DNA from 2 places in the Micromonospora sp. NPDC003816 genome. Region 1 is predicted to be linked to the other one. Evidence: riboswitches for the same ligand, from Rfam matches in the RefSeq annotation. Region 1 holds a riboswitch; the other holds the start of a gene.

Evidence for each region. A riboswitch is a leader RNA that binds a small molecule or an ion and turns the genes downstream of it on or off. The one in region 1 is predicted to bind thiamine pyrophosphate.
Region 2: another riboswitch for thiamine pyrophosphate. It lies ahead of ACFYTT_RS29045 (ECF transporter S component); the one in region 1 lies ahead of ACFYTT_RS17365 (thiamine phosphate synthase).

Annotation. Positions count from the first base shown of each region.
Region 1 is NZ_JBIANP010000004.1:353,344-356,879, reverse strand. Features, by position in the region: gene thiS (sulfur carrier protein ThiS) at 1-197, opposite strand, end outside; gene thiO (glycine oxidase ThiO) at 212-1,465, opposite strand; gene ACFYTT_RS17365 (thiamine phosphate synthase) at 1,459-2,085, opposite strand; TPP riboswitch at 2,080-2,188, opposite strand; gene ACFYTT_RS17360 (ThuA domain-containing protein) at 2,582-3,536, shown strand, end outside.
Region 2 is NZ_JBIANP010000016.1:12,282-15,817, reverse strand. Features, by position in the region: gene ACFYTT_RS29050 (ABC transporter ATP-binding protein) at 1-764, opposite strand, end outside; gene ACFYTT_RS29045 (ECF transporter S component) at 840-1,430, opposite strand; TPP riboswitch at 1,499-1,604, opposite strand; gene ACFYTT_RS29040 (permease) at 1,806-2,876, shown strand; gene ACFYTT_RS29035 (TIGR03943 family putative permease subunit) at 2,873-3,536, shown strand, end outside.

The DNA.
Region 1 (3,536 bases):
CCGCCCTGGGCGGCGCTGAGCACCTCGACCCGGTCGCCGCCCCGCAGCACCGTCGCCGGCCAGTCGGTCCGCGGCACCACCTCGCCGTTGACCGCCACCGCGACGCCGCGCGGTTGCGGGGTCACGTCGCGGACCAGTTCGGCGACCGTGACCTCGTCCGACACATGGCGTCCGACACCGTTCACCGTCAACTCCATCATGCATCCTCCGTTCACTGCGCAGGTCGGGTGGCGTCGCCGGACGCGCCGAGGCCGTCCCCCGGTCCGACGTGGGCAGCGGACGTGCCGAAGCCCTCGCCCGGTCCGGCGTCGGCGACGAACGCGCCGAACCGGTCACCCGGTCCGACGTCGGCGGCGAAGCGCTCGGGGCGGAACGGGCGGCCGATGGTGTCGACGGTCGCCCCGGTCACCAGGTCGGTGATCAGGTCGGCGGTCACCGGGGTGAGCACGATGCCGTGCCGGTGGTGACCGGTGGCGACCAGCACGTCCGGCCGGCCCGGCAACGGACCCAGGATCGGGGCGTTGTCCGGGGTGCCGGGGCGCAGCCCGGCGATCGCCTCCACCAGGTCGTACTCGGCCAGTTCCGGCAACAGATCGGTCGCGGCACGCAGCAGTCGCAGCACCGCGCCGGCACCGACCGCCAGATCGGAGCGCTCCTCGACGGTCGCCCCGACGACCACCTCACCGTCGTCGCGGGGCACCAGATAGACGTGCTCGCCGTCGGCGTACCCCCGGATGACGTGCCGGAAGCCCGGCGGACCGCCGTCGGGCGCGCGCAGCCGCAGCACCTGGCCCTTCACCGGGCGGACCGGCAACCCGGTGAGGGCGGCCGCGCCGCAGCCGGCGGCGATCACGGTCACCCGGGCGCGGACGTCGGCCGGTGTCCGCACCGGCTCCGGGACCACCGTCGCACCGGCCCGCTCGGCGGCGAGTCGCAGTGCCGGCACCAGTCGGCGCGGGTCGACCTGGTGGTCGGTGGCGGCGAGCGCCCCACCACGGACCCGGACCGCCAGCGCCGGCTCGCGGTCGCGCAGCTGCGAGGGGCGCAGCGGCGTCACCGGCAACCCCAGTCCCTGCTGGTACGCCCAGAGGCGACGCGCCTCGGCGAGGTCGTCGGCGGTGAGCCCGACCATCAGCGTGCCCTCGGTGCGGTAGCCGATGTCGGCGCCGGTCGCCTCGGTCAGCTCGGCGGCGAACGCCGGCCAGCGGGCGGCCGACTCGGTGAGCAGGGCGGTCAGTTCCTGCTCGCCGAAGTACGCCTCAGCCACCGGCGCGAGCATCCCGGCGGCGGCGTGCGAGGCACCCGAGCCGGGCGCGGGATCGTGCACCACCACCCGCAACCCGCGCGCCGCACAGCGCCAGGCGATCGCCAGCCCGATCGGCCCCCCACCCACGACAGCTACGTCGGGTGTAAGGAAGGGCCCCCTGCTAACGCCTGCGGTAGAGGAAGGGTCCCCTGCTAACACGTCAACGCTCCGATCAGCTCCGCCGCGACGCGAGCCGGATCGGCGGCGGCCGAGAGCACACCGACCACCGCCACCCCGTACGCCCCGGCGGCGCGCAGCGCGGGCAAGTCCGCCACCGTCACCCCGCCGATGGCGTACACCGGCACGGTGACCGCCTCGGCCACCGCCCTCAGACCGGAGACGCCGATCGCCGGCGGCAAACCGTCCTTGGTGGTGGTGGCCCGGCACGGACCGACGCCCAGATAGCTCGCGCCGGCACCGACCGCCTCGGTGGCCGAGGCCGGTTCGCGGGCGGTGGCCCCCAGCACGGCGGCCGGGCCGAGCACCTGCCGCGCCGCCGCGACCGGCAGGTCGTCCGCGCCGACGTGACCACCGGCCGCGCCGGTGGCCAACGCCACATGCAGCCGGTCGTTGACCAGGCAGTCGACCGCGTACGGCGCGCAGAGGGCGAGGACCCGTCGGGTCAGGTCGTACGCCTCGCGGTCGGTCGCGGAGTCCTCGACCCGGACCTGCACCAGGAGTTCGGTACGGGCCACCGGCAGTACGGCCCGGAGCACGGCGAGCGGATCCCGCCCGGGCCGGGTGTCGGTGATCAGATGCAGTCGTCCCAGGGACGGCACGGCAACTCTCCTCCCTGCGCCGGCATTACCCGGATCAGGTTCGACGGTCGGGGGCTCACAGCCCCCCTCTCAGCCCGGTCGACCGGGCTCCCGTGGGTCACTTGCGTGGCCACCGTACGACAGATCCGCTGACCTGCCAAGGTGCGTCCCGCCAGGGGAGCCTGCTCCGCCGCCGGCGTTAGGAGGGGTCCCTTCCTCTACCGCAGGCGTTAGCAGGGGACCCCGCCTTGCACAGGGGGAATGCGTGCTTCACACATAAAAACGGTAATTACAGCCCACCGATACCGAAACGTTACCCATCGAAACCTTGCCATGGATCGATTCAGCGGAATTAATTTGTTCAGCGATTCGACATAATGCCGCAACGGAAGCCCTGGCACGGCACTCCGGCTGCGGCTCCATCAGGGACGGTCTTCGGCGAGCCGGCCCCCGCGACCCCTGTCCGGCAAGGATCAAGGAGACCGGAGTGTTCCGACCACGCCGTATGCGCGTGCCCATGACCGCCACCCTTCTCACCCTCGGACTGGCCGCGACCACGCTCGCCGGCGCACCCGCCGCCCAGGCCGCCCCCGTTCCGGTAGCCCAGGCGCCGGCCCCGCAGGCCGAGGCCGACCCGTTCTCGGTGCTGGTCTTCTCCAAGACCGCCGGCTTCCGGCACGGTTCGATCCCGAGCGGCATCGCCGCCATCCAGCAGCTCGGCGCGGAACACGGGTTCACCGTGGACGCCACCGAGGACAGCACCGCCTTCACCGACCAGAACCTCGCCGGATACCAGGCGGTGATCTGGCTCTCCACCACCGGTGACGTGCTCAACGCCGACCAGCAGGCGGCGTTCGAGCGCTACATCCGGGCCGGTGGCGGGTACGCCGGCGTCCACGCCGCCTCCGACACCGAGTACGACTGGGAGTGGTACGGCGGCCTGGTCGGGGCGTACTTCAACAGCCACCCGGCCAACCAGCAGGCCACGGTCAAGGTGGAGGACCCGGCGCACCCGTCCACCGCGGATCTGCCGGACCGTTGGTCCCGGTTCGACGAGTGGTACAACTACCGCACCAACCCGCGCGGCAAGGTGCACGTGCTGGCCACGCTGGACGAGACCAGCTACTCCCCCGGCTCCGGCGCGATGGGTCACGACCACCCGATCGCCTGGTGCCAGGACTACGACGGCGGCCGGGCCTGGTACACCGGTGGCGGCCACACCAACGAGTCGTACGCCGAGCCGCAGTTCCTCGGTCATCTGCTCGGCGGCATCCGGACCGCGGCCGGGGTGCAGGACGCCGACTGCGGCGCCTCGCTGACCGCCAGCTTCGAGAAGGTGACGCTGGACAGCAACACCAGCAACCCGATGGAGCTGGACGTGGCCGCGGACGGCCGGGTCTTCTACATCGAGCGCGACGGCCGGGTGCAGATCGTCAAGCCGGACACCGGCAACACGGTCACCGCCATCGACC
Region 2 (3,536 bases), on a different contig from region 1:
CCGGGGCCGGTGGTGGCCCGGCGCGGCGGGATCTGGCGGCCGGGCACCCAGACGCCGTCGGCGGCGAGGGCGTCGCCGTGGGCGGCGAACACGGCCTCCGGCGGGCCGTCGACGCGGACGCCGCCACCGGCGTCGAGCACCACCACCCGGTCGACCAGCGGCAGGGCGTCGGCCACCCGGTGCTCGACCAGGATCAGGGTGGTGTCGCCGTGGACCGCGCGGCCCACGGCGGCACGGACCAGGTCGGCCCCGGCCGGGTCGAGGTTGGCGGTGGGTTCGTCGAGCAGCAGCAGGTGGGGACGGAGCGCGAGCACGCCGGCCAGGGCGAGCCGCTGCTGTTCGCCGCCGGAGAGCGCGGCGGTGGGGCGGTCGCGGGGGTACGGGAAGCCGACCCGGCGCAGCGCCTCGTCCACCCGGGACCAGATCTGCGTGGCGGGTACGCCCCGGTTCTCCAGCCCGAACGCGACGTCGTCGCCGCTGCGGGCCATGACGAGCTGGGACTGCGGATCCTGGAAGACGATGCCGACTCGCTCGCGGATCTCGGCGGGCGGCCGGCCGTCGATCTCGATGCTGCCCTCCTGTTCGCCGGAGTCCTCCGGCAGCAGTCCGGCCAGCGCGGCGAGCAGGGTGCTCTTGCCGGCGCCGGAGGGCCCGAGCAGCAGTAGCCGCTCGCCTCGGCGTACCCGCAGGTCCACGCCGCGCACCGCCCAGGCGCGCCGCCCGGCGTGGCGCCAGCCGAAGCCGCGCAGCCGCACCTCACCCACCCGCCACCCCCGTCTCTCGTGCCCGACCCGTCGGTGGCCCGGTGGAGCCGGTCGGGCCGGCTCCACCGGGCGTGGTCAGACCAGGTTCCGCTCGCGACCGGCGGGGAAGCGGTCCAGGACGCCGGTGCCGGCGAGCGCCTTGGTGAGCGCGTAGCCGCCGGCACCGGCGATCACGGTGGCGCTGAGCACGGTGAGCAGCGCGTACGGGATGCGGTAGGTGCCCAGCTCGTACGCGGCGTTCCAGGTGAAGAAGTCGAACAGGGCGGCGCCGAGGCCGGTCATCGCGCCGGCGAGCAGCGCCGTCGGCAGCCGGAACGAGCGGTACCGGAAGGCGGCGAAGGCCATCTCCGCCCCGAGGCCCTGGATCAGGCCCTGGACGATGGTGACACCGCCCCACTCGGAGCCCAGCAACGCGGAGACCGTCGCCGCGACCGCCTCGCAGAACAGCGCGGCACCCGGCTTGCGGATCACCAGCCCGCCGAGCACCGCCGGGACCAGCCAGACGCCGTACATGACGGCCTGGCTGGCCGGGAAGAAGGCGAAGGCCGGGTCGACCGCCCGCCAGAGCAGGCCCCAGGCCCAGAAGATGACACCGAAGCCGACGGCGATCACCGCGGCCACGACGATGTCGACGGTGCGCCACCGGGTGGTGGTCGGTTGGCTCATGAGTGCTCCCAGTCCAGTGTCGAACCAGGCAAGACGCACGCCGCGACCGGCGTGGCCGGGCGTGGCGGGCTGGAGGTGGACCGAACTCCCTGCGCTGGCATTACCCAGATCAGGTACGGAGGGTCTGCGGGCGGACCCGCACTCTCAGCGCTGTGCGCTCCCCTGTCGGAGGTGGTGTTGTCCCGCCGACGCTAACACCTTCGAAGATCGACGGACAATGTGATCTACGCAGGTCATGCCGGTTGCCGACGACCGTTGGTTCCGGAGGTGCCCACCGGGCGCGGGAACCCGCCCGGTTTCGTGACATCCATCGACGTCATCGGCTCCGGACGGTAATCTCAGGCCGCCGATCCACGAGGGCCGAGAGGCGGCAGGGTGAGCACAGACACGGACCATGCCGTGCCGGCCGGTGAACCGGAGGGTCGTCCGACGGGCGTGGCCACCGAGGAACGTCCGGCCGGGCCGGGCGGCGGCGAGCCGCCCCGACGTTGGCTCGGCGACCGGATCGGTTCGGTGGAGATCCTGGCGGCGCTGCTGGTCCTGCTGATCATCTTTCGTGATCCGTTGGCCGGGGCGCTCGACGATCCCCGCATCCAGACGTGGACCACCGTGTTCGTCTCGATCATGGTGCAGGCGGTGCCGTTCCTGGTCTTCGGCATCCTCCTCTCCGCCGTGATCGCCGTCTTCGTACCCCGGTCGTTCTGGGCCAGGGCGTTGCCCCGGCACCCGGCGCTCGCGGTGCCGGCGGCCAGCGCGGCCGGTGTGGTGCTGCCGGGCTGCGAGTGCGGGTCGGTGCCGATCGCGGGCTCGCTGATCCGCCGGGGCGTCACGCCGGCGGCGGCCCTGGCCTTCCTGCTGGCCGCCCCGGCGGTCAACCCGATCGTGCTCGTCGCCACGGCGGTCGCCTTCCCCAACAATCCGGAGATGGTCCTCGCCCGGGGGGTCGCCAGCCTGATCGTGGCAATGATCATGGGGTGGCTCTGGCTGCGGCTCGGCCGCACCGAGTGGATCAAGATGCCGCGTCGCCCGGAGCTGGACGATCCCCGGCGGAGCCGGGCCTTCTGGGCCGCCGTCCGGCACGACGTCACCCACGCCGGTGGCTTTCTGGTGCTCGGCGCGATGGCCGCCGCCAGCATCAACGTGCTGGTGCCGGAACGCTGGCTCCAGACCCTCGCGGACAACGCCTGGCTGTCGATCCTGGCGCTGGCGCTGCTGGCCGTCCTGCTCTCGCTCTGTTCCGAGGCGGACGCCTTCGTCGCGGCCTCGCTGTCGCAGTTCTCCCTCACGTCCCGACTGGTCTTCCTGGTGGTGGGGCCGATGGTCGACCTCAAGCTGATCTCGATGCAGGCCGGTGTCTTCGGCCGGCGGTTCGCCTTCCGGTTCGCGCCGGCCACGTTCGCGGTCGCCCTGCTGATGGCCACCGGAGTCGGGATGGTGCTGCTGTGAACCGACAGGCGCAAGCGGTGATCCTGCTGCTGCTCGGCGGGGCGGTGATCCGGGCCAGCGTCACCGACCTCTATCTGCGGTACGTCAAGGAGGGCCTGCGCCCGTTCCTGATCGCCGCCGGTCTGCTGCTCGTGGTCGCCGCGGTGATGACCCTCTGGCACGAACTGCGTCCCTCCGCGCCCCGCGCGACGGCCCCGACCGGCGGCGGGTCCACCGGCCCGGTGAGCGGTCCCGCCCCGGTGGCGACGGGCCAGACCGACGAGCACGACGACCACGGCCACCACGAGCCCCGGATCGGCTGGCTGCTCATCCTGCCCGTGCTCGGGCTGCTGCTGGTCGCCCCGCCGGCCCTCGGGTCGTACGCGGCGGGGCAGGCCGGCACCGCGCTGAACGCCCCCCGCGAGTCCGACTACCCACCCCTGCCGGAGGGCGACCCGGTGCGGGTCAGCGTGCTCGACTACGCCTCCCGGGCACTGTTCGACCGGGGCACCTCGATCGGCGACCGGCGGGTGGTCCTCACCGGGTTCCTCGCCACCGGCGCCGGTGGCGAGCCGATTCTCGCCCGGATGGTGCTCTCCTGCTGCGCCGCCGACGGTCGGCCGATCAAACTCGGGCTCACCGGTGACGTGCCGGTCGGGCTGCCCAACGACAGTTGGGTCG